Regions from separate parts of the Streptomyces sp. NPDC056479 genome, predicted to be linked through region 4. Evidence: riboswitches for the same ligand, from Rfam matches in the RefSeq annotation. Region 4 holds a riboswitch; each other region holds the start of a gene.

Region 1 (7,283 bases), on a different contig from region 4:
CCCGGCTCCTCGGTGGCCGCCCCGCGCGCGTGCGCGCTCAGCCGCGGGGTGCGCCCGCCCGGACTGCCGGGCCGCAGATCGTGGGACGCCTTGTCGCCGACCAGCTCCCGCCGGGCCGCGTTGTACCCGTCCGACAGCAGGTCGGCCAGCGGTACCTCGGCCGCGTCGCCGTACCAGGCCTCCCGGTCGGCCATGGCCAGCTTGCAGCCCTCGACCAGCAGATGGACGTACTCGGCGGACCCGTACCGCGGCAGCTCGTGCGGGAGCAGCGCGAGCTGCTGGAGGAGGACCGGGCCCTGGCTCCAGGGGCCGGCCTTGCACACGGTCCAGCCGTTCCAGTCGTACGTCGCCGGCGCCTCGTAGCTCGCGGACCAGTCGGCGAGGTCGGCGGCCGTGAGCGTGCCGGAGTGCCGCCGGCCGCTGGTGTCCGTCGTCGGGCGCCCGGCCTGCCGTACGAGGGCCTCGGCGATGAAGCCGGACCGCCACACCTCCCGCGCCGCCTCGATCTGCGCGACCCGGTCCCCGGCCCCCGAGACCTCGGCGAGCAGTCGCTTCCAGGTGGCGGCGAGGGCGGGGTTGCGCAGCAGTTCGCCGGGCCGGGGCGGCTCCCCGTCCGGCAGATACACCTCGGCCGACGAGGTCCACTCCGTCTCGAACAGCTCCCGCACGGTCTCGACGGTCTCGCCGACCCGCTCCACGGGCGCGTGTCCGTGCTCGGCGTACCCGATGGCGTACTCCAGCACCTCGGCGAGCGTCCTGGTCCCGTGGTCCCGCAGCAGAAGCATCCAGGCGTCGAAGGCACCGGGCACGGCGGCGGCCAGCGGCCCCGTCCCCGGCACCAGCTCCAGTCCGAGCTCCCGGTAGTGAGCGACGGTCGCCCCGCGCGGCGCGACCCCCTGCCCGCACACGACCCGCACCTCGCCGCCCGCCGGGGCGATGAGGATCGGCACCTCACCGGCCGGACCGTTGAGGTGCGGCTCGACCACATGCAGCACGAACGCGCCCGCCACGGCGGCGTCGTAGGCATTGCCGCCGCGCTCCAGCACCGCCATCGCGGACTGCGAGGCGAGCCAGTGGGTGGAGGACACCATGCCGAAGGTGCCCTGGAGGGTGGGACGGGTGGTGAACATCGGGTCGGTCACCTCGCTGTCGGCGCGGATCGGTCCATCCGATCTTCCTGTCCCACCTGTTCGGGCTTCAACCTTCCGGCTGGGACACGGCCGTGGGGTCCGGCTTCGCCGTGCTCCGCCGGGGCGGGGTGAAGGTGTAGAGGTCGAGCACGTCGGGGCAGGGTGCGACGCCGGGCCCGCCTGCCCGGACCCAGTCGACGATGTCCTCGGTCGCGTCGGGGTCGTTGACGAGGCCGAGCCAGACGGGACGGGCGCCCGCGGCGCGGCCTGCGGCGGAGGGCTGGACGACGATGACGTTGGCGTGTTCGCACACGTCGAGGCAGTCGGAGATGCGCACGGGCACGTTCTCGGCGAGCCGCGCGGACTGCTGGGCGTGATCGACTCCGGGCACCTTCGGCGTCCCGCAGCAGCAGTCCCGGCACACGACGACCCGGCTGGGCACCGGCTGTTTCGGGGGTGTCTGCACGTCAGTGCCTCTCCACGGGAGCGGTCGGCCGCAGGAAACGGATCACCGGGTGGCCGGGGTCGTCGGTGACCTCGGCGCGGACGCCGTAGACCTGCTCGATGAGGGCGGGGGTGAGGACCTCGGCCGGGGTGCCCTCGGTGACCGCGCGGCCCTCGCGCAGCACGAGCAGGCGGTCGCAGTACATCGCGGCGAGGTTGAGGTCGTGCAGGGCGATCACGGTGGTGACCGGGAGGTCCGCGACGAGGTCCAGCAGGTCGAGTTGGTGCTGGATGTCGAGGTGGTTGGTCGGTTCGTCGAGGAGGAGTTCGCGGGGTTCCTGGGCGAGCGCACGGGCGATCTGGGTGCGCTGGCGTTCTCCTCCGGAGAGGGTGTGCCAGGACTGGCCGGCCCGGGCGGTCAGTCCGGTGCGTTCCAGTGCCGCGGCCACCGTCTCGGCGTCGTCCGCCGTGGCCGGGGTCCAGGCGCGGCGGTGCGGGATGCGGCCGAGGGCCACGACGTCCCGGACGGTCAGTTCGGTCTGGGTGTCGGCGTGCTGTTCGACGGTGGCGACGCGCCGGGCGGTGGCACGGCGGCCGACCTCGGTGAGCGGGCGTCCGTCCAGGGTGACGACTCCGGCGGTGGGCGCGAGGACTCCGGCGAGGAGCCTCAACAGCGTCGACTTTCCGGACCCGTTGGGGCCGAGCAGGCCGACGGTCTCGCCGGGGCGCAGGGTGAGGGTGACACCGTCGACGATGACCTGGCCGGCGATGCGGCGTACGACACCCTGGGCGTGCAGGCTGGTCACGCCTTCCTCCGTCCCCGGTAGAGCACCGCCACGAACGCCGGCACGCCGATGAGGGACGTGACCACGCCCACCGGGACCTCCTGGGGGTCGAGGACGGTGCGGGCGGCGGTGTCCACCCACACCAGGAAGACGGCTCCGGTCAGCGCCGTGACCGGCAGCAGGCGGGCGTGGCCGGCGCCGGTGAGGGCGCGGGTGACATGTGGCAGGACCAGACCGACGAAGCCGATCGCGCCGGCACAGCTGACCAGGGCGGCCGTGAGCAGCGCGGTCGCGCAGAGCAGGACCAGGCGGGTGCGGGCGACCCGGACGCCGAGTCCGGCGGCGGCGTCGTCACCGAAGGCGAAGGCGTCCAGGGTGCGGGCGTGACCGAGGCAGACGGCGAGGACGACGGCCAGTACGGCGGTGCAGAGCAGCACCTGCCCCCAGTCGGCGCCGGAGAGCGAGCCCAGCAGCCAGAACAGCACGCCCCGGGTGGTCTCGGCGTCGGCCGAGGTCAGCACGATGAACGAGGTCAGTGCGGAGAACAGCTGCATGGCCGCCACCCCGGACAGCACGACCCGGTCCGTGCTGCCGCCGAGGACGTGGCTGAGCAGCAGCACCATCGCGAAGGAGAGCAGGGCGCCGAGGAAGGCGCCCGCCGACAGCGACACCACTCCTCCGCCGACGCCCAGCACGACGACGGCGACGGCTCCCGTGGACGCGCCGGAGGACACCCCGAGCACGAACGGATCGGCCAGCGGATTGCGCAGCAGCCACTGCATCACCGCCCCGCACACCGCGAGCCCGGCGCCGCACACGGCGGCGAGCAGGGTGCGCGGCATCCGCAGGTTCCACACGATGCCGTCCCGCAGCGGCGCCAACGCGCTCTCGCCGAGGCCGAGATGGGCGGCGACGGCGGCCCACACGTCCCCCGTGGAGATGTCGGCGGGCCCGATCGTCACCGCGACGGCGACCGACGCGAGCAGCGCGGCCAGCCCGCCGCCGGTCAACAGCAGCGTACGGACGCTCACTTGGCGCGTCCGTCGAGCGCGAAGTCGCGCAGTCCCGCGGCGACCTGCTCGATCCCTTCGACCGTGCGGATGGACGGGTTCATCGCCTGCCCGCTCAGCAGGACGTACCGCCTCTTCTTCACCGCGGTCAGACTGCGGGTGGCGGGGTTGGTCTCCAGGAAACGGATCTTGGCAGCGGCGGTCTCCGCGGTCTGCTGCTTGCGCGTGAGGTCGCCGATCACGATGACGTCGGGGTCACGGTCGGCGACGGTCTCCCAGTTGATCTGGGGCCACTCGTCGTGGGTGTCGGAGAAGGAGTTCTGCGCACCGACGGCCCGGGTGATGGCACCGGGCGCGCCGCAGCAGCCGGCGAGATAGGGCGACTGGGAGTTGGCGAACCAGTACATGAGGGAGACGCCGGAGGCGTCCAGCCCGTCGGTGGCCTTGCGCACCCGCTCCTTCAGCCCGGCGACGAGCTTCTCGCCGCGCGCGTCGACGCCGAACGCGCGGGCCAGGTCGCGGATCTCGCCGTACACGGCATCGAGGGTGAGCGGCTCGCTGCGCGATCCGTCGCCCCCGCTGTCGTTGTCCTTGCCCGCCGCGCAGTCGGAGGGCGAGACATACGTCGGCACTCCGAGCTTCTCGAACCGCTCGCGGGTGGCGACGCCGCCCTTGCCGAGGGTGGAGACGAACGAGGCGGTGACGAAGTCGGGTTCGGCGTCGAGGACTTTCTCGAAGGAGGGGTTGTCGTCGGCCAGGCGCGGCACGGACGCGTTGGCCTTCTCCAGGCCCTTCATCACCGGGTCCGTCCAGGTCGCCGTACCCGCGACACGGTCGGCGAGGCCGAGGGAGAGCAGGATCTCCGTGGTGCCCTGGTTGAGGGAGACGACGCGCTGCGGGGCCGCCTTCAGGGTGACCTCGTGCCCGCAGTTGTCGATGGTGCGGGGGTATCCCGCGCCGGCGGGCTTCGCGGTGTCCGCGCCGGAACCGCCGCCGCAGGCGGTGAGCAGGAGGACGGGAGCCAGCAGCAGGGCGGCTGGACGGAGGGCTGAGCGGAGCACGGGCATGCCTCGGGTGTCGGGGCTCGTACGCGGAGCCTGGCCTACGGACGTCCTCCCCGCCGGGCGGCGTGGAGTGCCAGCAGGTCTTCGGACTCGGGTTCGTCCGGACGGGGCGCCTTCCCGGTCTCCCAGTGGCGTGCTGTGCCCCGCCCGTCCCCCTCACCGCTGCGCGTCAGTTCCGGATTCGCACCGGATTCCCTGGCCTCGGATGTGGCTCGACTGGCCCGACGAGGCTATCAAGTCCGTAGGCCGCGTCCGCAGAGTCCCGCCTGCCCCGCGACGCCTGACACGCTCCCCCAGAGAGGGGACCCCCACCCGCCGCACCGGACGACGCCCAAGTACGTCCAGCACGAGGGCTCCCGCCCGGCACGCCGAGAGCACGCTCCCCCATCGCCGCCGCGGGGCCCGCCCTCCGGGCGGACGACGGGACTCTGCGGACACGGCCTAGGCCGGTCAGCTCGTGCGATCGGTCACGGGGTACGGCACGAACGTGCTGGTGTTCTGATCGATCCGCAGGGTCTGTCCGAGGGGCGGCGCGGCCCGCTGGGGGCAGTCGAGGCGTTCGCAGACGCGGCAGCCCATGCCGATCGGGGTGGCGGCGAAGGGGCTGGTGAGGTCGAGGCCGTCGGAGTAGACGAGACGGTGCGCGTGGCGGATCTCGCAGCCCAGCCCGATGGCGAACGTCTTGCCGGGCTCGCCCCAGCCGCCACGGTGCCGGGTGACCGCGCGGGCGGTCCACAAGTACCGCTGCCCGTCCGGCATTTCGGCGATCTGCACAAGGATCCGGCCGGGCGCGGCGAAGGCCTCGTAGACGTTCCACAGCGGACAGGTGCCGCCGGCCCGGGAGAAGTGGAACCCGGTCGCGGACTGCCGCTTGGACATGTTGCCGGCGCGGTCGACCCGGACGAAGGAGAAGGGCACGCCGCGCAGCCGGGGGCGCTGGAGGGTGCTCAGCCGGTGGCTGACGGTCTCGTAGCCGAGGCCGTAGCGGTCGGTGAGGCGCTCGATGTCGTAGCGGACCTCCTCGGCCGCCGTGTGGAAGGCGGTGTACGGCAACACCAGCGCGGCGGCGAAGTAGTTGGCGACGCCGATGCGGGCCAGGGTGCGGGCGGGCGAGTCGGCCGGGAAGTCCTCGGCGGCCTGCCGGTCCAGTTCGCTGCCGTGTTCCAGCAGGGCGAGCTGCGTCGCCATACGGAACGCGCGCTGGCCGGGGCGCAGCCGGGTCGAGAGGTGGAGGGTGCGGGTCGGTTCGTCGTAGTGGTGCAGATGGTCGCCGGAGCCGGTGGACAGGCGGATTCCGTGGGCGTCGGTGAGGCGTGCGGTCAGGGCCCGGAGGATCTCACCGGGCCGGATGCCGATCTCCTCGGCCAGTTGCTCGGCGGCGACGTCGGTGTCGTGGAGGTAGTTCTGGCGGCGGTAGAAGAAGTCGCGGATCTCCTCGTGCGGTGAGCGCGGCCCGGCGTCGGCGCTGTCGCGGCCGTCGGCCCCCGCGAGCCGCTCGGACAGCTGCTGGTTGCGGCGGCCCAGGTCGAGCAGGACCCGGGCGACCGCGGGCATCCGTGCGGCGAGTTCGGCGAGGTCGGACGGGGAGACCCGGGCGGCGGCGATCTCACCCGTCAGCGCCTCGCGCAGGTCGGCCACCAGTCGGGCGGTGTCGCGCTCGGAGAAGAAGCCCGGGTCGACGCCGAAGGTCTCGGTGAGCCGGAGCAGAACGGGCACGGTGAGCGGGCGGGAGTCATGCTCCATCTGGTTGAGATAGCTCGGCGAGATGGCCAGGACGCGGGCGAGTTCGGCCTGGCTCATCCGGCGCTCCTCGCGCAGCCGCCGCAGCCGCGCGCCCGCGTAGGTCTTGCTCACCTGCGCTCCTGTCGGATCCGGGACGGGATCCGGTCAGCGTATGCGAACCCGCGCCGCTCGCACCCTTCGCAAGATTGGCAATCGGCGGCGAGAAGATTCGCAGAACTTGGCATTCGTCCACCATTGATGGCACCCAGTGCCAGTGCCAGAGTTCCAGTGCGGCCCGCCGGACCCGGCAGACACCGCCCGGAACCGGGGCGCGACTCACGCCCTGACGTCGGAGATCCCGGCATCGGCGAGGTCCTGCATCGGCAGCATTGCTCAGCTTCGCCCCTGGCGACGGCGGGCCGCGTTTCACCCCTACGACACGCAGTGCCAACCCAGTCGCTCCCAGTGGGGGGTTGGCAGACACAACAACCGAGGAGACGGTGACAGTCATGGCAGAGGCGAGGACGCAGGCGGCCGACGAGCTCGCGCGGCGCTGGGCGAACGACCCCAGGTGGCGGGGCGTCGAGCGCACCTACGGCGCCGAGGACGTCGTACGGCTCTCCGGCAGCGTCCGCGAGGAGCACACCCTGGCCCGGCGCGGCGCCGAGCGGCTGTGGCGCCAACTGCACGAGCGGGACTACGTCCACGCGCTGGGCGCGCTCACCGGCGGCCAGGCCGTGCAGCAGGTCAAGGCGGGCCTCCAGGCGATCTACCTGTCCGGCTGGCAGGTCGCCGCCGACGCCAACCAGGCCGGGCACACCTACCCGGACCAGAGCCTGTACCCGGCCAACTCCGTGCCCCAGGTGGTCCGTCGGATCAACAACGCCCTGCTGCGCGCAGACCAGATCGCCACCGCCGAGGACGCGGGCGACACCACGGACTGGCTCGCACCGATCGTCGCCGACGCGGAAGCCGGCTTCGGCGGCCCGTTGAACGCCTTCGAACTGACCAAGGCGATGATCGCGGCGGGGGCCGCCGGCATCCACTACGAGGACCAGCTGGCCTCCGAGAAGAAGTGCGGCCACCTCGGCGGCAAGGTGCTGGTGCCGACCGCGCAGCACATCCGCA
Region 2 (7,283 bases), on a different contig from region 4:
GTGCCGCCCGTCGGTGAGTTCGCGTACGGCGTCCCGGTCCTCGGCCGCCGAGCCGTCCAGCGGGACCGCGGCCAGGACGCGCCGCACATCCGTCGGCCCCTCCCCCGTGAACTCCTCCAGCACGCACCACACTTCACCCAGGTCGAGCCGCAACTGCGGTTCCACCCAGCGCAGTCCACCGCCGAGGCCGGACACCGGGGTCAGCGGACGCGGCTCGTCGCCCTCCTCGTACCGGTACAGCCGCTGATCGGCGAAGTCGACGAAGACGACGAGCGGCCGGCCGTCGACCACCTCGCCCGCCCACGGCTGTCCGCCGTACTCGACGACCCGGCTGCGCACGTTCCACGGCTCGGGCAGCACCGACTCCTCGGTGCCGTCGGCGCTCCGCCGCACCAACGTGCGCCGCCCGCCCTCCGTGGGCCGTGGCTCGATCCACCACGCCTCGTCACCGACGAGGCCCACGTACTCGGGCCGCCCCTCGTGCGCCGCGGCGACGGCGGCGTCGATGGGCGAGGGCCAGGAACCGTACGCCAGCGTCCGCACTGTCTCCCCTGCTTCGTCTAGGCCGTGCGCAGAAAGCGGTCGAGTACCCGCACACCGAAGTGCAGTGCCTCGACCGGCACCCTTTCGTCGACGCCGTGGAACATGGCCCCGTAGTCGTAGCCCTCCGGCAGCCGCAGCGGCGAGAAGCCGTAGCCGGTGATGCCGAGCCGCGAGAACTGCTTGGCGTCCGTGCCGCCGGGCATGCAGTACGGCACCATGTGCCCCTCGGGCGCGAACTCCTGGACGGCGGCGCGCATCCGGGCGTAGGTCGGCGAGGCGATCGGCGACTGGAGGGCCACCTCGTGATGGTGGAACTCCCAGTCCACGTCCGGGCCGGTGAGTTCGTCGATGGTCGCCCGGAACTCGTCCTCGAAGCCCGGGAGATACCGGCCGTCGACATAGGCCACGGCCTCCCCCGGGATCACATTGACCTTGTAACCGGCTTCCAGCATCGTCGGGTTGGCGCTGTTGCGGACGGTCGCCTCCACGAGCTTGGCCGCATTGCCGAGCTTGGCCAGCAGCCCGTCCACGTCGTCCATGTCGGCGTCGAGACCGTACAGCGCGGCCAGTTCGGTGAGGGCGGCGCGCACCGTCGGGGTCAGTCGGATCGGCCACTCGTGGGCGCCGATGCGGGTGACGGCGGCGGCGAGGCGGGTCACCGCGTTCTCCCGGTTCGGCCGGGAGCCGTGCGCGGCCCTGCCGCGTGCCGTGAGCTTGAGCCAGCCGGTGCCACGCTCGCCGGCCGCGAGCGGGTAGATCTGCCGGCCGCTGCCGTCATGGACGGTGAACGCGCCCGACTCGCCGATCCCCTCGGTGCAGCCCTCGAACAGTCCGGCGTGCCGGTCCGCGAGGAAGCCGGAGCCGTCCGCGGCGCTCGCCTCCTCGTCCGCGGTGAACGCGATCACGACGTCCCGGCGGGGCCGTACGCCCTCCCGCGCCCAGGCCCGGACGACGGCGAGGATCATCGCGTCCATGTTCTTCATGTCGACCGCGCCCCGCCCCCACACCACCCCGTCGCGGATCTCCCCGGAGAACGGGTGCACGCTCCACTCGTCGGCCTGCGCGGGCACCACGTCCAGATGACCGTGGACGAGCAACGCGTCCGCCGAGGGGTCGCTGCCCTCGATGCGCGCGACGACGTTTGTACGGCCCTTGACGCGCTCCAGCAGAGTGGGCTCCAGGCCCGCCTCGGCCAGCCGCGCGGCGGCGTACTCGGCAGCGGGACGCTCCTGGCAGTCCCCGCCCCCGCGATTGGTGGTGTCGATGCGGATGAGGTCGGACGTGAACGTCACGACCTCCTCCAGTGCCTGCCCGTCAGCCATACTGCTCCTCCACCGCGGCCGAGACGATCGTGGTGACCGCCTTGAAGGTACGGATTCCCTCGTACATGCGCTCGCTGGTGTACGCCACCTTTCGCTCGCCGATACGTTCGACGCCCGGGACGACGGTGGCGGCCATCGCGAGGTGCTCGGCGTCGAACTCGACGGCGACCGTGAACGGGCCGCCGGTCACCGGCTGCTGACGGACCGCCAGCGCGGCCGCCTCCTTCGCCGCCGCGCGGATGTCGGCGGCGGTCCTGGCGGGCGTACGGCACACGGCGGCGTACCGCGAGACGTGGTCCTTGACGGCGACCTTCAGCGCCCCGGGCGCGTACCCGAGCGCGTCCTCGCAGGCCACGTCGTCGCCGGTGACGAGCACGACGGGCACGCCGTACTCGGCGACGACGTGTGCGTTGAGCAGCCCCTCGCTGGCGCGTACGTCGTTCAGCCACACCCCTGTGACGGAGTTCGCGAGGTAGGTGTGGGCGAGGACACCTTCCATGCCGGCGCCCGCGTGGTAGCCGACGAAGGCGATGCCGTCCACGTCGCCGTGCTGGACGCCCTCGACCATGGACAGCGACTTGTGCCGGCCGGTGAGCATCTCGGCCCGCTCGTCGAGCCGTTCGAGCAGCAGATTGCGCATGGACCAGTGCGCCTCGTTGATGACGACGTCGTCGGCGCCGCCGTCGAAGAACCCCAGCACCGCGGCGTTGACGTCCGAGGTGAACATCCCCCGGCAGCGCTCCCACTGCGGCGTCCCGGGGAGCACGTCGCCCGGCCAGGTCACGCCGGTGGCGCCCTCCATGTCGGCGCTGATGAGGATCTTCATGCTCCGTCACGTTACGCGCCCGCGCGTGAACCCGCCACGAAGCGGACGAACGCCGCTTTCGCGCCCCCGAGGCCTGCTTGTCAGCCACCGTGTCCGGGCACTACTGTCACCACGCCTTGGTGAACGGGAAATCCGGTGTGATGCCGGTGCGGCCCTCGCCACTGTGAATCGGGAAGTCCGGCTCCGGCCCTCACGGGCAGCCACTGGGTTCTTCGGAACCCGGGAAGGCGGAGCACGGGCGTGTGGTACCCGTCAGCCAGGAGACCGGCCAAGGCGCGTCAACCATCCACGAGGTGCTGGAGAGGGTCTGCTGAGCCATGCACATAGCCGAGGGTTTCCTCCCGCCGGCGCACGCGGTCGCCTGGGGCGTCGCGTCCGCGCCGTTCGTCGTCCACGGAGTACGGTCACTCACCCGTGAGGTCAGGGAGCATCCCGAGAGCACACTGCTCCTCGGCGCCTCCGGAGCCTTCACCTTCGTCCTGTCCGCGCTGAAGCTGCCCTCGGTGACCGGCAGCTGCTCGCATCCCACCGGCACCGGACTGGGCGCCATCCTGTTCCGGCCGCCGATCATGGCGGTCCTGGGCACCATCACCCTGCTCTTCCAGGCGCTGCTGCTCGCGCACGGCGGCCTGACCACGCTCGGCGCCAACGTCTTCTCGATGGCGATCGTCGGGCCCTGGGCCGGGTACGCGATCTACAAGCTGCTGCGGCGCTATGACGTGCCGTTGATGGTCGCCGTGTTCTTCGGGGCGTTCGTCGCCGATCTGTCCACCTACTGTGTGACCAGCGTCCAGCTGGCGCTCGCCTTCCCCGACCCGAGCAGCGGATTCCTGGGCGCGCTCGGCAAGTTCGGCTCCATCTTCGCCGTCACCCAGATCCCGCTCGCGGTGAGCGAGGGCCTGCTCACGGTGCTCGTGATGCGGCTGCTGGTGCAGTCCAGCAAGGGCGAACTGACCCGGCTGGGCGTGTTCCTCGCCAAGAAGCAGTCGCGGACCGAGACGGAGGCGGTGGCCCGATGAGCAAGAACACGAAGATCAATGTCCTGCTGCTGCTCGTCGTGGCCGCGCTCGCCGTGCTGCCGCTCGCGCTCGGCCTGGGCGACCACAAGGAGGAGCCGTTCACCGGCGCCGACGGCGAGGCGGAGACGGCGATCACCGAGATCAAGCCGGATTACGAGCCCTGGTTCTCGCCGCTGTACGAGCCGCCGTCGGGTGAGATCGAGTCGGCCCTGTTCAGCCTCCAGGCGGCCCTCGGCGCCGGTGTTCTCGCCTACTACTTCGGCCTGCACCGGGGCCGGCGGCAGGGCGAACAGCGGGCGCTGGTGCGAGAGCCCGCCGGCGAGGAACCGAAGGCCGACAAGGTCTGACGGGTGCTGCCGATCGACGCGGCGGCGCACAGCAGTCGCTGGCGCCGCCGTCATCCCGTGGACAAGGCCGTGCTCGGGCTCGGCCTCACCGTGCTCGCGATCTCGCTGCCGCCCTGGCCGGGCGCCGCGCTGGTCCTGGTCACCGCGCTCGCCGCGCTGATGGGTCCGGCGGGCGTGCCCGCGCGGCGGCTGTGGCGCGCCTATCGCGTACCGCTCGGTTTCTGTGTGACCGGCGCGGTGACGCTGCTGGTCCAAGTGGGCGGCCCGGAGGGCTTCGTGTCCCTCGCCGACGACGGGGGGCTGCGTGCCGGGGAGCTGCTGCTGCGCACCTCGGCCGCCTCTCTCGGCGTGCTGCTGTTCGCCTTCACCACGCCGATGTCCGATCTGCTGCCCCGTCTGGTGAAGGCCGGGGTGCCCGCGCCGGTCGTCGATGTCGCCCTGGTCACGTACCGCATGAGCTTCCTGCTTCTGGACTCGGTGCGGCGTATCCGGGACGCACAGGCCGCCCGGCTCGGCCACACCAGCCGGGCCGCGGAGTGGCGCTCGCTATCCGGGCTCGGTGCCACCGCGTTCGTGCGGGCCTTCGACCGGGCCACCCGGCTCCAGGCCGGGCTCGCCGGGCGCGGCTACGACGGCACACTGCGGGTCCTGGTGCCCGAGGCCCGGGTCTCCGTCCGCTTCACGGCCGCGAGTTGCGCCCTGCTCGCAGCGCTGGCCGCCCTCACCCTCGTACTGGAGAAGGCCCTGCCATGAGCGAGCCCACCGCCCTGGTCGCCCTGCGGGGCGCGTCCTACGCCTACGAGGACGGTCCCGTCGTGCTCAGCGGCCTCGACTTCGACGTGTGCGAGGGGCGCGCGCTGGCGCTGCTGGGCCGTAACGGCAGCGGAAAGACCACCCTGATGCGGCTGCTCAGCGGCGGACTCGAGCCGCGCGACGGCAGGTTGACGGTGGAGGGTACGGCGGTCCGGTACGACCGCAAGGGGCTGACCCGGCTGCGGACGACCGTGCAGCTGGTGGTGCAGGACCCCGACGACCAGCTCTTCGCCGCGTCCGTCGCCCAGGACGTCTCCTTCGGTCCGCTGAACCTGGGCCTGTCCGACCCCGAGGTGCGGGCGCGGGTGGACGAGTCGCTGGCCGCCCTCGACATCACCGCGCTGGCCGACCGGCCCACGCACCTGCTGTCGTACGGGCAGCGCAAGCGCACCGCCATCGCCGGGGCGGTCGCGATGCGGCCGCGCGTGCTGATCCTCGACGAGCCGACCGCCGGGCTCGACCCCGACGGCCAGGAGCGGCTGCTCGCCACACTCGACGGGCTGCGCGCGAGCGGCACCACGGTGGTCATGGCCACCCACGACGTCGACCTCGCCCTGCGCTGGGCCGACGACGCGGCACTGCTGACCCCGTCCGGCGTCCGCACCGGCCCCGCGCCGGCGATGCTGGCCCGCACCGACCTCCTGCGGCAGGCCGGACTGCGGCTGCCCTGGGGCGTCGCGGCGGCCCGGTTGCTCCGCGCGCAGGGGCTGCTGGACGAGACGGCACCCGGTCCGCGCGACGCGGACGAACTGGCGGCCCTGGCGGCGGCACAGACCACGCCGGCACTGCCGACCGACGGCTGACACAGGTCATGGTGGGCACATGGGTGATAGCTTCCGCGACCGCGCACGAAAGGCGGGGTGGGCCCTACGGTTCCCTGTTTCATGAGGTCACGCGCGACCGAAGTGAGGCAGCATGGCCGACGGCACCATGGACACCCACCCGCCCGAGGGGCTGAAAGCCAACGCGATCGGGTTTCTCGACGCACTCGTCATCGGCCTCAACGCCACCTCGCCCGCCTACTCACTCGCCGCGGCCATCGGCCCGGTCGTGGCTCTCGTGGGTGTCTACGCCCCGGGCGTCATGCTCGCGTCGTTCGTCCCGATGCTGCTGATCGCGTCGGCCTTCTATTACCTCAACAAGGTCGACCAGGACTGCGGGACGACCTTCTCCTGGGTCACCCGGGCGATGGGCCCGTGGGCCGGCTGGCTCGGCGGCTGGGCCATCACGATGACCGGGGTCCTGGTGGTCGGATCGCTGGCGGACGTCGCGGTGACGTTCGCGCTGCTCGCCGTCGGTCTCGACAGCTGGGCCGACAACGAGGTCGTCCGCCAGACGCTCACGGTGGTGCTCATCCTGGTGATGACGGCCGTGTGCGTCATCGGCACCGAGGTGTCGGCGCGCGTGCAGAACGTCCTGATCCTCGCTCAGGTCGCCTGTCTGCTCGCCTTCGCCGTGGTGGCGCTCTACCGGGTCTACGCCGACACCGGCACGCTCGACTCCGTGGATCCGGCGTTCAGCTGGCTGAATCCCTTCGGCGCGGGAGGCGCCGATCTGACCGCGGGTCTGCTGCTGGGCGTGTTCATCTACTGGGGCTGGGAGTCCGCGGTCAACCTCACCGAGGAGGTCGAGAACTCCGCCACCGCGCCCGGCGAGGCGGCCGTGTGGTCGACGGTCATCCTGCTGGTGACCTATGTGTCGGTCGCCTACGCGGTCGTGGCCTACGCCGGTCCGGCCTTCCTGTCCGAGAACGCCGCGGAGGAGGAGTTCATCTTCGCCCTGCTCGCCGACGAGGCGATGGGCGGCTGGGACTGGGTCGTACTGCTTGCGGTCTCGACCTCGGGTCTGGCCTCGACGCAGACGACGATCATCCCGGCCTCGCGCACGGCCCTGTCCATGGCGCGGCGGCACGCGCTGCCGGGCCACTTCGGGCACATCAGCCCCCGGTTCCGCACACCCGACGTGAGCACCTGGTGGGTCGCGGGCATCGCCATCGCCTGGTACCTCGTCGTCCGCCAGATCAGCGAGAACGCCCTGTTCGACTCGCTGACCGCGCTGTCCCTGCTGATCGCGTTCTACTACGCGCTCACCGGCATCGCCTGCGCGGTCTACTACCGGCGTCATCTCACCGAGAGCGTGCACAACTTCCTGCTCATCGGCCTCGGCCCGGTGGTCGGCGCCGGGCTGCTGGTCTGGCTGCTGGTCGAGTCGATCAGTGACATGGCCGATCCGGCCAACTCCTACAGCGGCGTCTCGTGGTTCGGGCTCGGCCCGCCGCTGGTCATCGGCATCGGCATCACCCTCGCGGGCGTGGTCCTCATGATCGTGTGGCGTCTGATGGCCCCGGCCTTCTGGTCGGAACGCCCGGAGGTGGCCGACCCCGATCTCGTGCACGGCGACAAGGAGCACTGAA
Region 3 (7,283 bases), on a different contig from region 4:
GGCACATCCACTCCAGCTGGGCCGTGCGGTCATAGGCCTGGTCCAGGGTCGTGCCGTGGGCGATCGTGCCGTGGTTCTGGAGGAGGCAGGCGGTGCGGTCGGTGAGGGCACGGAGCATGTTCTCGGCCAACTCCTGGGTGCCGTAGGTCGCATATGGGGCAACCCGGACCGGTCCGCCGAGGGCCGCGGCCATGTAGTGGATCAGCGGGAGCTCGGGGACGAGGGCCGAGACCGCCGTCGCGTGGACCGCGTGCGTATGGACGACCGCCTCCGCGTCCGTGGCACGGTAGATCGCCAGATGCATGGGCAGCTCACTGGTCGGCACGAGCGTCCCCAGCACCTGCTCACCGTCCAGGCCGACGCCCGTCAGGTCATCCGGAGTCAGCCGGTCGTACGGCACCCCCGACGGCGTGACCAGCACCGTGTCCCCGACCCGCACCGAGACGTTCCCGGACGTCCCGACGACCAGCCCCTCGGTCACCGTGCGCCGAGCCGTCGCCACGAGGGCCTCCCAGGCCTCCGCCTCCTCGGGCCGCGCACTCCTACCCCACGGCTCCCCCACTTCCTGTGAGCCCTCCCGCGCATCCCTCGCGCCCCGCCGGTCCTGCCGCTCCTCAGCCATGTCCGCGATCCTGCCAGCCGGGCCCCGCACGCCGCGTCAACTCGCGGCCGGGCCGCGCACTTTAGGGCGGAAGGCCCCACTCGGGAAGGTCGCATAACGGGGCATACAACCCTCGCCCCAGGCTTGGCCGGAGATCGATCAGCATTCAACGATCTTCCAGTACTGTCTGCCTGATTTGTCGTGCACGTCGCCATTCCGGGGGGAAATATGGCCCGTGATCGCAAACCGTCCCGTCACCGCTCCCGCCTCATAGCGATATCCGTGGCGGCCCTGACCCTCAGCGGAACCGCCCTCGCCGAGATCCCGGCCGCCGCGGCGAGCAAGCCCAAGGGCCATGACGTCTCGTCCCACCAGAAGAACGTCAACTGGCAGAGCTCCAAGGCCAAGGGCGCCAAGTTCGTCTACGTCAAGGCGACCGAGTCCCACACCTACCGCAACCCCTACTTCGGCCAGCAGTACTCCGGCTCCCGCAACGCGGGCCTGGTCCGCGGCGCCTACCACTTCGCGCTGCCGGACAAGTCGTCCGGCCGGACCCAGGCCGCGTTCTTCGTGCGCAACGGCGGCGGCTGGCGGTCGGACGGCTGGACCCTGCCGCCCGCCCTCGACATCGAGTACAACCCGTACAGCAAGCACAAGTGCTACGGACTGAGCAAGACCAAGATGGTCGGCTGGATCCAGTCCTTCAGCAACGAGGTGAAGCGGCTGACCGGCCGCCGGCCGGTGATCTACACGACCACCCACTGGTGGAACAACTGCACCGGCGCCAGCCGCGCGTTCGCCTCGAACCACGCCCTGTGGATAGCGCGCTACAACTCCTCGACCGCGGGCTCGATGCCGGCCGGATGGCAGTTCTGGACCTTCTGGCAGTACGACAACGGCGGCAGCCTGCCGGGTGATCAAAATCTCTTCAACGGCTCCATGACCCAGCTGAGGAAGTTCGCTCGCGGCTACTAGCCCGGCGGCGCCTGGGCCGTGCGGCGACCGGCAGACCGAAGGTCTCCTCTTCCGGCGCTCCCGGACACCGTGCGGCCCACCCCAGTTCACCTTTCGTTCATCCAGGTTACTTACGTTCGTCCGGCCAATGACCTCGAACGATTGCCTGGGTAAATGGAAAACTTCTCGCTGATCCTCGCGATTGTGGTGGTAACCGCACTCGCGTTCGATTTCACGAACGGTTTCCACGACACCGCCAACGCGATGGCCACGACCATCTCGACCGGTGCGCTCAAGCCCAAGGTCGCGGTGGCCATGTCCGCCGTGCTGAACCTTGTCGGCGCCTTCCTCTCCGTGGAGGTCGCCAACACGATCTCCAAAGGTCTCGTCGACGAGACCGGCATACGTCCCGAGGTCATATTCGCCGCGCTGGTCGGCGCGATCCTCTGGAACCTGCTGACCTGGCTCGTGGGCCTGCCGTCCAGCTCCTCCCACGCCCTCATGGGCGGCCTGATCGGCGCCACCATCGCCTCGGCCGGAGTCGGCGCCGTCCACGGTGACGCGCTCGTCACCAAGGTGCTGATCCCGGCGATCGCCGCCCCGCTGGTCGCGGGCATCGCCGCGCTGCTGGCCACCCGCCTGACCTACACCCTCGGCAAGAAGGCCGACGGCAAGGCCGCCGCCAAGGGCTACCGCACCGGGCAGATCGCCTCCGCCGGCCTGGTCTCCCTCGCCCACGGCACCAACGACGCGCAGAAGACCATGGGCATCATCACCCTCGCCCTGGTCGCCGGCGGCGCCGTCGCCCCCGACTCCGACCCGCCCCTGTGGGTCATCCTCTCCGCGGGTCTGGCCATCGCGCTCGGCACGTACCTCGGCGGCTGGCGCATCATCCGCACCATGGGCAAGGGCCTGACCGACCTTCAGCCGCAGCAGGGCTTCGCCGCCCAGACCAGCGCGGCCACGGTCATCCTGGCCTCCTCCCACCTCGGCTTCTCCCTGTCCACCACGCACTCCGTCTCCGGTTCGGTGATGGGCGCCGGCCTCGGCCGCAAGGGCGGTGTCGTCCGCTGGTCGACGGCCACCCGGATGTTCGTCGCGTGGGGTCTGACCCTCCCGGCCGCCGCCCTGGTCGGCGCGCTCGCGGAGTACGTCACGGGCTTCGGCGCCTGGGGCACGGCCGTGGTCGCCGTCTTCCTGATCTCCTCCAGCGCCGCGATCTGGAAGCTCTCCCGCCGCGAGGTCGTCGACCACACGAACGTCAACGAGGCGGACGAGTCGCCCGGCGTGGTCACCACGGCCATCGCCGCCGTGACCCCGCCCCCGGCGGGCCCGGCGCCCGAGGACCTGACGGCCACGATCCCGGCCCCGTCCGCCGAGGCGGCGCCCTCGCAGGCCTCCGTCTGACGACCACCCAGTTACTCAGCTACCCAAGAAAGAAGAAGCATGAAGATCGACTGGGCGGCCCTCGGCTCCGTCTTCGGCGTCAGCCTCGTGGTCACGGTGGCCCTGGTGGGCCTGTTCACCCTCGGCATCGTCGGCCTGTCCCGCCAGGAGAAGGCCTCGGCCCAGGGCGGCTCGGCCGCTCTCGCGGTCACCGGTGCCTACGCGTGCTTCGCCGCGTGCGCGGCGGCGGTGGCGTACGGGATCTATCTGATCGTGGCCTGACGCACAGCGCGAGCATCACCTGAAACACCCGAGGTGCGGGACGGACGACCGTCCCGCACCTCTCCGCTGTGTGGGCCTTCGCACACTCTCCCGTCGCAGGTCAACGGCAAGTTGACGCCCCTTCCAACCCCGTGGTGGACTGCCGGGGCCAAGTACGGCGGCAGAAGAGGAAGCCGGTGTGATTCCGGCGCGGTCCCGCCACTGTCACCGGGGTAGAAAGCCCCGGGAGCCAGGAACTCTCACCGCCGGTCTCGTCGAACCAGGGCGTGGACACCCTGAGTGAGGACATGACGCGATGCCCGCCTGCCGATCGACACGCAGTATCAGACCCACGTGTGACCCCACGGTCGGCTGACCCCGATGCGAGCCGATCGCGTCTTCGCGTACGGCGCCGCCGCCGGACTTCTCGGTGATCTGCTGCTCGGCGATCCTCGCCGGGGGCATCCGGTCGCCGCGTTCGGGCGGGCCGCCGCCGCCGTGGAAAGCCTGTTGTGGCGCGACGACCGCGCGTGGGGTGCGGTGCACACCGCCGTGTGCGCCGGTGGCGCCGTCGCCGCCGGAGCGCTCGCCGCGCGTGTCGTACGTACCTCTCCCGCCGCCTCCGTCGCGCTGACCGGCGCCGCCACCTGGGCGGTCGTCGGGGGGACTTCACTGGTCCGGGAGGCCCGGTTCATCGGGCGCGCCCTGGAAGCGGGGGATGTCGACGGGGCGCGTGCGCGGCTGCCGCATCTGTGCGGACGGGATCCCAAGGCGCTGGACGCGGACGGGATCGCGCGGGCGGTCGTGGAGTCCGTCGCCGAGAACACCTCCGACGCCGTGGTGGGGGCTCTGGTGTGGGGCGCCGTCGGCGGGGTTCCCGGGCTGCTCGGGTTCCGGGCCGTGAACACGCTCGACGCCATGGTCGGACACAAGTCGCCCAAGTACCGCCGCTACGGGTGGGCTTCGGCCCGGCTCGACGACCTGGCCGGCTGGCCGGGGGCACGGCTGACCGCCGTACTCGCCGCCGTCGCGGGAGGCGACCCTCGTGGAGCGGTACGGGCCTGGCGCGCCGACGCCGCCCAGCACCCGAGCCCCAACGCCGGGCCGGTCGAGGCCTCGTTCGCGGGGGCGCTCGGGGTTCGGCTCGGCGGCACCCTGTCGTACGGCGGGCGGGTCGAGCATCGGCCGGTACTCAACGGCGAGGCCGGACGGGCCGTTCGGGCCACGGACATCGAGCGTGCCGTACGTCTCTCGCGGCGCGTGAGCTGGCTCGCGCTCGGTGTGTGCGCCGGCGCGCGGCTCCTGAGGAAAGGGCGTGCATCATGACGGGCGGTGGTCTCCTCGTCGCCGGCACCACCTCCGACGCGGGCAAGAGCGTCGTCACCGCCGGGATCTGCCGTTGGCTGGTGCGGCAGGGGGTGAAGGTCGCGCCGTTCAAGGCGCAGAACATGTCCCTCAACTCCTTCGTCACCCAGGAGGGTGCCGAGATCGGGCGGGCGCAGGCCATGCAGGCCCAGGCCTGTCGCGTCGAGCCGACCGCGCTGATGAATCCCGTGCTGCTCAAGCCCGGTGGCGAGCAGAGCAGTCAGGTCGTGCTGCTGGGCAAGCCGGTGGGCGAGCTGAGCGCACGCGGGTATCACGGCGGGCGGCAGCAGAAGCTGCTCGGGACCGTGCTGGACTGTCTCGCCGAGTTGCGGGGCACGTATGACGCGGTGATCTGTGAGGGGGCCGGCTCTCCGGCGGAGATCAATCTGCGCCGGACCGACATCGTCAACATGGGCATCGCCCGCAACGCCGGGCTCCCGGTCCTCGTCGTCGGCGACATCGACCGCGGCGGCGTCTTCGCCTCCTTCTTCGGCACCGTCGCGCTGCTGTCCCCGGAGGACCAGGAGCTCATCGCGGGGTTCCTCGTCAACAAGTTCCGCGGCGACGTCACGCTCCTCGAACCCGGCCTCGACATGCTGCACGGACTCACCGGGCGGCACACGTACGGCGTTCTGCCCTTCCGGCACGGGCTCGGGATCGACGAGGAGGACGGGCTGCGGGTGTCCCTGCGCGGGACCGTCCGGGAATCCAATGTCGCCCCGCCCCTCGGCGAGGACGTGCTGCGGGTCGCCGTCTGTGCGATCCCGCTCATGTCCAACTTCACCGACGTCGACGCCCTGGCCGCCGAACCGGGCGTCGTCGTGCGGTTCGTGGACCGGCCGGAGGAGCTGGCCGACGCGGATCTGGTGGTGGTCCCCGGCACCCGGGGAACCGTCCGCGCCCTGGAGTGGCTGCGGGAGCGCGGGCTCGCGCGAGCCCTGGTCCGCAGGGCTGCCGAAGGGCGGCCGATCCTCGGCATCTGCGGCGGCTTCCAGGTCCTCGGCGAGCACATCGAGGATGACGTCGAGAGCCGGCGCGGGCAGGTCGAGGGGCTCGGGGTGCTGCCCGTCCGGGTGCGGTTCGCCCGGGAGAAGACCCTCACCCGGCCGGTGGGCCAGGCCCTCGGCGAGCGCGTCGAGGGCTACGAGATCCATCACGGGGTCGCCGAAGTGACCGGAGGCGAAGCCTTCTTGGACGGCTGCCGGGTCGGCCAGACCTGGGGCACGCACTGGCACGGCTCACTGGAGTCGGACGGTTTCCGACGGGCGTTCCTGCGCGAGGTGGCGGCCGCCGCGGGCCGCCGGTTCGTGCCGGCGCCGGACACGTCGTTCGCCGCGCTGCGCGAGGAGCAGCTCGACCGGCTCGGCGATCTGATCGAACAGCACGCGGACACGGACGCGCTCTGGCGGCTCATCGAGTCGGGCGCGCCGCAAGGACTGCCTTTCATTCCACCGGGAGCGCCCGCATGAGCACAGTGTTGTTGTTGTCGACCGCCGACACGGATCTGCTGGCGGCCCGCGCCGCCTCCGGTGCCGACTACCGGATCGGCAACCCGACCCGCGTGGACGTCGAGAGCGAGCTGCCCGCGCTGCTCGACGGCGCGGACATCGCCGTCGTCCGACTGCTGGGCGGCAAGCGGGCCTGGGAGGACGGGCTCGCGAAGCTGAAGGCCTCTGGTGTGCCGACCGTGCTGCTGGGCGGCGAGGCCGTGCCGGACGCGGAGCTGATGGCCGAGTCGTCCGTCCCGGCCGGCGTGGTGGCCGAGGCGCTGAAGTACCTCGTGGAGGGCGGGCCCGCCAACCTCACCGAGCTCGCCCGGTTCCTCTCCGACACCGTGCTGCTGACCGGCGAGGGGTTCGACGAGCCGCAGAAGATGCCGGAGTACGGCGTCCACGGCGACCGTACGGTCCGGGAAGGCCGTCCCACCGTGGGCGTGCTCTTCTACCGGGCCCATGAGCTCAGCGGCAACACCGCCTTCGTGGACACCCTGTGCGACGGCGTCGAGGCGCACGGTGCCAACGCCCTTCCCGTGTACTGCGGTTCGCTGCGCGGTGCGGATCAGGAGCTGTACGAGATCCTCGGCAGGGCCGACGCCCTGGTCGCCACGGTCCTCGCGGCGGGCGGCACACACGCCTCGCAGGCCTCGGCGGGCGGCGACGAGGAGGCGTGGGACATCGGCAGGCTGGCCGAGCTCGATGTGCCCGTGCTGCAGGGTCTGTGCCTGACGTCGTCCAAGAGCGCCTGGGACGAGTCCGATGCCGCGCTCTCCCCGATGGACGCGGCGATGCAGGTCGCCATCCCGGAGTTCGACGGCCGCCTGATCACCGTCCCGTTCTCCTTCAAGGAGCAGGGCCCGGACGAGGTGCCCGTGTACGTGGCCGACCCGGAGCGGGCCGGGCGCGTGGCCGGGATCGCCGTACGGCACGCCCGGTTGAAGCACAAGGCGAACGCCGAGAAGAGGCTCGCGCTCGTCTTCACCGCCTACCCGACCAAGCACTCGCGCGTCGGCAACGCGGTCGGCCTGGACACGCCCGCCTCAGCGGTGCGGGTGCTGGACGCGCTCAAGCAGGCCGGGTACGGCGTGAGCGAGTACCCCGACAACGGCGACGAGTTGATCCACCGGCTCATCGAGGCGGGCGGACACGACGTCGAGTGGCTGACCGAGGACCAGCTGGCGTCGGCGCCCGCGCGGGTGCCGCTCGCCGACTACCAGGCG
Region 4 (7,283 bases):
GCAGTTCCCCGAAGCCGACCTCCAGCTTGTCCTGGAGCAGTCCCACGCAGGCCAGCGCGGAGACCACTTCGAGGGTGTCGCGGCGCTCCCGTCGGCTCAGTGCGACGTCCTTGCGCAGCCGGCCCTCGCACAGTGCCTGGTCCCAGGTCTCCAGCAGCCAGAGCCGCAGCGTGCCGCGGTCGCGGCTGCGGGTGTTCATGTGCTGCGGGTCGTTGTCCGGACGATCGTGCTCCAGGGCTCCGTGTCGGTGCAGTTCGCGGGCTATCTGCAGATAGACGGGCGATTCGGTCACCTCCGCCGTCTCCACGATCCAGTCCACGCGGCGTTCGTCGGCCTCCGGAACATGTGCCTGGACGAAGCGCAGGGCCTCCTCCTCGCTGAGCGGTTCCAGCTCCACGATCGCGGCCGGGGTGCTCTCCAGCGGGCTGTGCGGCCGGGAGGCGATGACGAGGGGCAGTTTCTCCTCGTGGGCGCGCTCGATGGCCCGCCGGATGATGTTGTCCCGGTTCTGCTGGAGGCCGTCGCCGAGAAGGGCCTCCTCCAGCCCGTCGGCGATGACGACCGGTTTGTCGTCGGCGAGCAGCTGCTGCCAGACCCGGTCGGTCTTGCTGCGCGCGAGGATGCCCCGGGGCGCCTCCTCGGCGAAGCGCTGCCTGGCCATGCGTTCGAAGTTCAGGTCGCCGGTCGCGTCCCGCAGCCGGATCGGCACCGGCACGGCGTTCTGCTCGGCCAGCAGTTCGGTGAGCCGGACCAGCACGGCCGTCTTGCCCACGCCGACGCCGCCGACCAGCAGATAGGGCCGGCGGGTGTCGCGCTCCCGCAGCCGTTCGGCGATGACCTGGGCGATGTCCTCCCGGCCCACGATGTCAGCGGCGTCCGGGCCGGCGGTGACCACCAGTCCATGGGGGTCGTCCCGTGCCTTCGCGAGATAGCGCCGCTTCGTCCACCGGTACCACCAGAACAGGAAGAGCGTGGCGGCGATCGACGCGGCGAGCACCGGGCCGACGAAGCGCATGACGGCTTCGAACCCCTCGCTGTCCTGCCGCCACTCCTCAAAGCCGGTCGTGGTGCCCGTGATCACGATGTACAGGCCCTCCACGGCCCAGGCGAGCAGCGCGAGCGCGGCCACCACCCAGACGGCCCGGGTGGCGTTGGTGTAGGAGATCCAGCGGCGCCATTTCTTGGGGCGGGTGGTGCCACGGCGGGCTTCCAGACGGATCGTCAGCCGGTGCCAGTGCCCCACGAATCCCCGCCCGGCCCAACTGCCCGCCCGTCTCGGAGCAAGTGTCGCCATCGGCGCGTTGCGCGGCCGCTCCTTGCCGGGCGGGTGCCGGACGACCCTCGTCATCGTGCGTCTCCTTCCGAGACAGGCTCTCGAAACGAAAGGGACCGCGGGCGTCGACACCTACCTCCATGGAAGCACTCCCAAAACTGCCCGCAACCCGGCGGCCCTCGATAAAAAACCCAGGCCGTCGCCGGGACCCGTCCGCCAGACTCGACCGCATGGACATCGTGATCCGGCAGGTGCATCCCGGCGAGTACGACGCGCTCGGCGAGATCACCGCCCAGGCCTACCTCCAGGACGACCTCCTCGACTTCGGTGAGAGCGACTCGTACCTGGGGGAGCTCAAGGACGTGGCGGGGCGGGCGGCTGCCGCCGAGGTGCTCGTGGCCGTCGAGGACGACCGGCTGCTGGGCGGGGTGACCTTCGTGCCGTGCGGCGGCCCCATGGCCGACATAGCCCGGCCCGGCGAGGCCGAGATCCGGATGCTCGCCGTCGACGGCATCGCCCGCGGACGCGGCGCCGGCGAGGCCCTCGTCCGCGCCTGCGTCTCCCGCGCCCGGGCCACCGAGGGCTGTGTGCGGATCGTGCTGTCGACCCAGCGGACCATGCTCGGCGCGCATCGCATCTACGAACGCCTGGGCTTCGTCCGCACACCCGATCGGGACTGGAATCCGCTCCCGGACGTCCTCGACCTCACTCTCCTCACCTATGAGTTGACGCTCTGAAACCACCGCGACACAACATCTGGGGGTGGCGTGGCGGGCGAGCACAAGATGTATGCTCGTCCTCGCTGTCGTCGCAGGGGAATCCGGTGCGAATCCGGAACTGTCCCGCAACGGTGTACTTGTGCATGTCTGTTCCCAGGAACCCCAGGAACCCAGGAACCCCGTGCACAGGAGTCAGTCCGAGGACCTGCCGACAGCGCGCCCGGCCACCCGGCCGGTGCGCCCAGACGTCCGGGCCTCGTGGAATGGGCCGGTGGACGCGACGCCGTGTGCGCTCGTGTGCTGCCCCCTGCCCTCCGCAAGGCCCCCGTGCCGAGCGAGGGAGAGCCCCCACGTGACCATCGCGCCAGCAGACCCGGCCTCAGCCGTCTCAGCGGTCCCGATCGACGATGACGCCCCGGGAACCGCGTTGCTGCGGCTCCTGGCCGAGCTGACCGCCGACCTCCCCGACGCCGACCCCGGCCGGGTCGCCGCCGCCGCTCTGCGCGGCCGGTCGGCCCGCGCGGACGAGGCGGAGCTGCGCGAACTGGCCACCGAGGCGGCGGCCGGTCTCATCTCCGAGGACCCCGCCTACAGCAGGCTGGCCGCCCGGCTGCTGACCATCTCCATCGCCGCCGAGGCCGCCTCGCAGGGCGTCACGTCCTTCACCGAGTCGGTCGTGGTCGGCCACCGCGAGGGGCTCATCGCCGACCGGACCGCCGAGTTCGCGCGGATCCACGCGGCCCGCCTCGACGCGCTGATCGACACGGGCGCCGACGACCGCTTCGGCTATTTCGGCCTGCGCACCCTGCACAGCCGCTATCTGCTCCGGCACCCCATCACCCGCAAGGTGATCGAGACACCCCAGCACTTCATGCTGCGTGTCGCCGCCGGTCTCGCCGAGGACGACACCACCCGGGCACTGGACGAAGTCGCCGCGCTCTACGGGCTCATGAGTCGCCTCGACTACCTCCCCTCCTCCCCCACGCTCTTCAACTCCGGCACCCGGCACCCCCAGATGTCGTCCTGCTACCTCCTCGACTCCCCGCTCGACGAGCTGGACTCCATCTACGACCGCTACCACCAGGTCGCCCGCCTCTCCAAGCACGCCGGCGGCATCGGCATCGCGTACTCCCGTATCCGCAGCCGCGGTTCACTGATCCGAGGCACCAACGGGCACTCCAACGGCATCGTCCCGTTCCTGAAGACCCTCGACGCCTCCGTCGCCGCCGTGAACCAGGGCGGCCGGCGCAAGGGTGCCGCCGCGGTCTACCTGGAGACCTGGCACTCCGACATCGAGGAGTTCCTGGAGCTGCGCGACAACACCGGTGAGGACGCCCGGCGTACGCACAACCTCAACCTCGCGCACTGGATCCCGGACGAGTTCATGCGCCGGGTCAACGCCGATGAGCCGTGGTCGCTGTTCTCGCCGTCGGACGTGCCGGAGCTGGTCGACCTGTGGGGCGAGGAGTTCGAGGCGGCGTACCGCAAGGCGGAGGCGAGCGGTCTCGCGCGGAAGACCATCCCGGCCCGTGACCTGTACGGCCGCATGATGCGCACCCTCGCGCAGACCGGCAACGGTTGGATGACCTTCAAGGACGCCGCCAACCGCACCGCCAACCAGACCGCCCTGCCGGGCCAGGTCGTCCACTCCTCCAACCTCTGCACGGAGATCCTGGAGGTCACGGACGACGGGGAGACGGCCGTCTGCAACCTGGGGTCCGTCAACCTCGGCTCGTTCGTCGACACGACGACCGGCGACATCGACTGGGAGCGGCTCGACGCCACCGTCCGCACGGCCGTCACCTTCCTCGACCGTGTCGTCGACATCAACTTCTACCCGACCGAGCAGGCGGGCCGTTCCAACGCCAAGTGGCGTCCGGTGGGCCTGGGTGCGATGGGCCTGCAGGACGTCTTCTTCAAGCTGCGGCTGCCCTTCGACTCGGCCGAGGCGAAGGCCCTGTCCACCCGTATCGCCGAGCGCATCATGCTCGCCGCGTACGAGGCCTCCGCCGACCTCGCCGAGCGGAGCGGTCCGCTGCCGGCCTGGGAGAAGACCCGTTCCGCCAAGGGTGTGCTGCACCCCGACCACTACGGCGTCGAGCTGACCTGGCCGGAGCGCTGGGCGGCCCTGCGCAGCCGTATCGCCACGACCGGTATGCGCAACTCCCTGCTGCTCGCCATCGCGCCCACCGCCACCATCGCTTCCATCGCCGGTGTCTACGAGTGCATCGAGCCGCAGGTCTCCAACCTGTTCAAGCGCGAGACGCTGTCCGGCGAGTTCCTCCAGGTCAACTCCTACCTGGTCGACGAGCTCAAGGCGCTCGGCGTCTGGGACGCCCGCACCCGTGAGGCGCTGCGCGAAGCGAACGGCTCGGTGCAGGACTTCGCCTGGATCCCCGCCGAAGTACGGGCCCTGTACCGCACGGCGTGGGAGATCCCGCAGCGCGGCCTGATCGACATGGCCGCCGACCGGACGCCGTTCCTGGACCAGTCCCAGTCCCTGAACCTGTTCCTGGAGACGCCGACCATCGGCAAGCTCTCCTCGATGTACGCGTACGCCTGGAAGTCGGGCCTGAAGACGACGTACTACCTGCGCTCGCGCCCGGCGACCCGCATCGCCCGCGCCGCCCAGGCTCAGTCCGCCCAGCCCGAGAAGACCATCCCCGTCCAGCAGGTCGCCGAGCCCGACGCCGTCGCCTGCTCCCTGGAAAACCCCGAGTCCTGCGAGGCCTGCCAGTAATGACCACCCGTAACAGCAACCTGCTCGACCCGGGCTTCGAACTGACCCTGCGTCCCATGCGCTACCCGGACTTCTACGAGCGCTACCGGGACGCCATCAAGAACACCTGGACCGTCGAGGAGGTCGACCTCCACTCCGACGTCGCCGACCTGGCGAAGCTGTCCGAGGGTGAGCAGCACATGATCGGCCGGCTGGTCGCGTTCTTCGCGACGGGCGACTCGATCGTGGCGAACAACCTGGTGCTGACGCTGTACAAGCACATCAACTCGCCCGAGGCGCGCCTGTACCTGAGCAGGCAGCTCTTCGAGGAGGCCGTGCACGTCCAGTTCTACTTGACGCTGCTCGACACCTACCTGCCCGACCCGGCGGACCGGGCGGCGGCCTTCGACGCCGTCGAGAACATCCCGTCGATCCGTGAGAAGGCCGAGTTCTGCTTCAAGTGGATCAACGAGGTCGAGAAGCTGGACCGCCTGGAGACCAAGGCCGACCGGCGTCGCTTCCTGCTCAACCTGATCTGCTTCGCGGCGTGCATCGAGGGCCTGTTCTTCTACGGTGCCTTCGCCTACGTCTACTGGTTCCGCAGCCGCGGCCTGCTGCACGGCCTGGCCACCGGCACCAACTGGGTGTTCCGCGACGAGACGATGCACATGAGCTTCGCCTTCGACGTCGTCGACACCGTCCGCAAGGAGGAGCCCGAGCTCTTCGACGGCGAACTCCAGCAGCAGGTCACCGACATGCTGAGGGAGGCCGTCGAGGCCGAGCTCCAGTTCGGGCGCGACCTGTGCGGTGACGGCCTCCCGGGCATGAACACCGAGTCGATGCGGCAGTACCTGGAGTGTGTCGCCGATCAGCGCCTGACGCGCCTCGGCTTCGCTCCGGTGTACGGCTCCGAGAACCCCTTCTCCTTCATGGAGCTGCAGGGTGTTCAGGAGCTCACCAACTTCTTCGAGCGGCGTCCCTCGGCGTACCAGGTGGCGGTGGAGGGCACCGTCGACCTGGACGAGGACTTCTGAGCCTCGGGCTCGTTGCGTCCCTGGGCCTCCCTGATCTGACGGTCGATGCGCCTGTCGTGCACGATCCCGATCACTGACGGGAGGGCCAGGAGCACGAAGATCCCGAGCACGAAGACCATGGTGAGCAGTGTCTGTGTCTGTTCTGTAGTCATGACACCACTGTCGCTCCGGACACTCATGACGAACAGTGGCAGGACTGCCGCACACCCTCGATTTACTGCCAGCCGTGAGGCACACTGGCAGTATGTTGAGAAACGTGGCCGCCGTACTCCTCGACGGTGTGCACCCCTTTGAACTGGGCGTCGTCTGCGAGGTGTTCGGCCTCGACCGCAGCGACGACGGGCTGCCCACCTACGATTTCGCCGTCGCCTCGGCCGAGGGACCGGCGCTGGGCACCCATGTCGGCGGCCTCACCGTCTCCACGCCGCACGGCCTGGAGCGGCTGGAGGAGGCCGATCTGATCGTCGTGCCGGCGGGGGATGACTTCGCCACCCGCGTCTATCCGCCAGAGCTGCTGAACGCCCTGGTCAGGGCCGTGGACCGAGGTGCGCGGGTGCTCAGCGTGTGCTCCGGCGTCTTTGTGCTCGGCGCTGCCGGGCTGCTCGACGGGCGGCGCTGCAGCGCGCACTGGCGGCACGCCGCGGAACTGGCCCGGCAGAACCCGAAGGCCATCGTCGAGCCGGACATGCTCTACGTCGACGAGGGCCCGGTGATCACCAGTGCCGGCACCGCCGCGGGGATCGACGCCTGTCTGCACATCGTGCGGCAGGAACAGGGGCCCGATGTGGCCAACAAGATCGCCCGGCGGATGGTCGTACCGCCGCACCGGGACGGCGGGCAGGCCCAGTACATCGAGCGGCCGCTGCCCCGCTCCCACTGCGACACGGTCGGCGAGGTACTGGCCTGGATGGAGGGGCACCTCGACGAGGACCTCACCGTCGAGCAGCTCGCCGAGCGTGCGCACATGTCCCCGCGCACCTTCGCCCGCCGCTTCCAGCAGGAGACCGGCACGACTCCCTACCGCTGGATCCTGCGCCAACGGGTTCTGCTGGCGCAGGAGTTGCTGGAGGGTTCGGACGAGACGGTGGACGCGATCGCGGGCCGAACGGGCTTCGGCACCGCGGCGGCGCTGCGCCACCAGTTCGTACGGGCGCTGGGGACGACCCCCAACGCCTACCGCAGGACGTTCCAGGGTCCGACCGCCGCCTAGCCGGCTCAGTCGTTGGCGACCACGGGGTAGCGGGGCTCGCTCTCGGCCATCTGCCGCAGCGCGTCCTTGCGCTCGCGCTTGGAGAGCCGGTCGATGTAGAGGTAGCCGTACAGGTGGTCGGTCTCGTGCTGCAGGCAGCGGGCGAAGTACCCGGTGCCGCGCACCTTGATCGGGTTGCCCTTCTCGTCCTGCCCGGTCACCTCGGCGTAGTCGGGGCGGGCGAGCGGCGCGTACGCGGTCGGCACGGAGAGGCAGCCCTCGTTGCTGTCGTCCAGCCGGCGCCGGTCGGCGGGCAGCTCGACCGGCTTCGGGTTGCAGACGACGCCGA

What was found. A riboswitch is a leader RNA that binds a small molecule or an ion and turns the genes downstream of it on or off. The one in region 4 is predicted to bind cobalamin.
Region 1: linked by a shared signal. The riboswitch ahead of ACFQ6S_RS13365 (ABC transporter substrate-binding protein) and the one ahead of ACFQ6S_RS33405 (ribonucleoside-diphosphate reductase subunit alpha) in region 4 are both predicted to bind cobalamin.
Region 2: linked by a shared signal. The riboswitch ahead of ACFQ6S_RS13085 (energy-coupling factor ABC transporter permease) and the one ahead of ACFQ6S_RS33405 (ribonucleoside-diphosphate reductase subunit alpha) in region 4 are both predicted to bind cobalamin.
Region 3: linked by a shared signal. The riboswitch ahead of ACFQ6S_RS29245 (cobalamin biosynthesis protein) and the one ahead of ACFQ6S_RS33405 (ribonucleoside-diphosphate reductase subunit alpha) in region 4 are both predicted to bind cobalamin.

The regions. Positions count from the first base shown of each region.
Region 1 covers NZ_JBHTRZ010000003.1:399,800-407,082, forward strand. The annotation lists gene ACFQ6S_RS13345 (gamma-glutamyltransferase family protein) at 1-1,130, opposite strand, end outside; gene ACFQ6S_RS13350 ((2Fe-2S) ferredoxin domain-containing protein) at 1,198-1,596, opposite strand; gene ACFQ6S_RS13355 (ABC transporter ATP-binding protein) at 1,598-2,380, opposite strand; gene ACFQ6S_RS13360 (FecCD family ABC transporter permease) at 2,377-3,390, opposite strand; gene ACFQ6S_RS13365 (ABC transporter substrate-binding protein) at 3,387-4,436, opposite strand; cobalamin riboswitch at 4,491-4,669, opposite strand; gene ACFQ6S_RS13370 (short-chain fatty acyl-CoA regulator family protein) at 4,884-6,287, opposite strand; gene aceA (isocitrate lyase) at 6,665-7,283, shown strand, end outside.
Region 2 covers NZ_JBHTRZ010000003.1:343,214-350,496, forward strand. The annotation lists gene ACFQ6S_RS13070 (prolyl oligopeptidase family serine peptidase) at 1-543, opposite strand, end outside; gene ACFQ6S_RS13075 (M20/M25/M40 family metallo-hydrolase) at 561-1,865, opposite strand; gene ACFQ6S_RS13080 (M55 family metallopeptidase) at 1,858-2,691, opposite strand; cobalamin riboswitch at 2,792-2,979, shown strand; gene ACFQ6S_RS13085 (energy-coupling factor ABC transporter permease) at 3,009-3,710, shown strand; gene ACFQ6S_RS13090 (energy-coupling factor ABC transporter substrate-binding protein) at 3,707-4,057, shown strand; gene cbiQ (cobalt ECF transporter T component CbiQ) at 4,061-4,810, shown strand; gene ACFQ6S_RS13100 (energy-coupling factor ABC transporter ATP-binding protein) at 4,807-5,673, shown strand; gene ACFQ6S_RS13105 (APC family permease) at 5,786-7,282, shown strand.
Region 3 covers NZ_JBHTRZ010000008.1:59,871-67,153, forward strand. The annotation lists gene ACFQ6S_RS29225 (class II aldolase/adducin family protein) at 1-622, opposite strand, end outside; gene ACFQ6S_RS29230 (lysozyme) at 830-1,576, shown strand; gene ACFQ6S_RS29235 (anion permease) at 1,730-2,962, shown strand; gene ACFQ6S_RS29240 (hypothetical protein) at 3,002-3,223, shown strand; cobalamin riboswitch at 3,341-3,483, shown strand; gene ACFQ6S_RS29245 (cobalamin biosynthesis protein) at 3,584-4,528, shown strand; gene ACFQ6S_RS29250 (cobyric acid synthase) at 4,525-6,036, shown strand; gene cobN (cobaltochelatase subunit CobN) at 6,033-7,283, shown strand, end outside.
Region 4 covers NZ_JBHTRZ010000009.1:425,378-432,660, reverse strand. The annotation lists gene ACFQ6S_RS33415 (NACHT domain-containing protein) at 1-1,348, opposite strand, end outside; gene ACFQ6S_RS33410 (GNAT family N-acetyltransferase) at 1,504-2,010, shown strand; cobalamin riboswitch at 2,046-2,220, shown strand; gene ACFQ6S_RS33405 (ribonucleoside-diphosphate reductase subunit alpha) at 2,345-4,732, shown strand; gene ACFQ6S_RS33400 (ribonucleotide-diphosphate reductase subunit beta) at 4,732-5,745, shown strand; gene ACFQ6S_RS33395 (helix-turn-helix domain-containing protein) at 5,990-6,955, shown strand; gene def (peptide deformylase) at 6,961-7,283, opposite strand, start outside.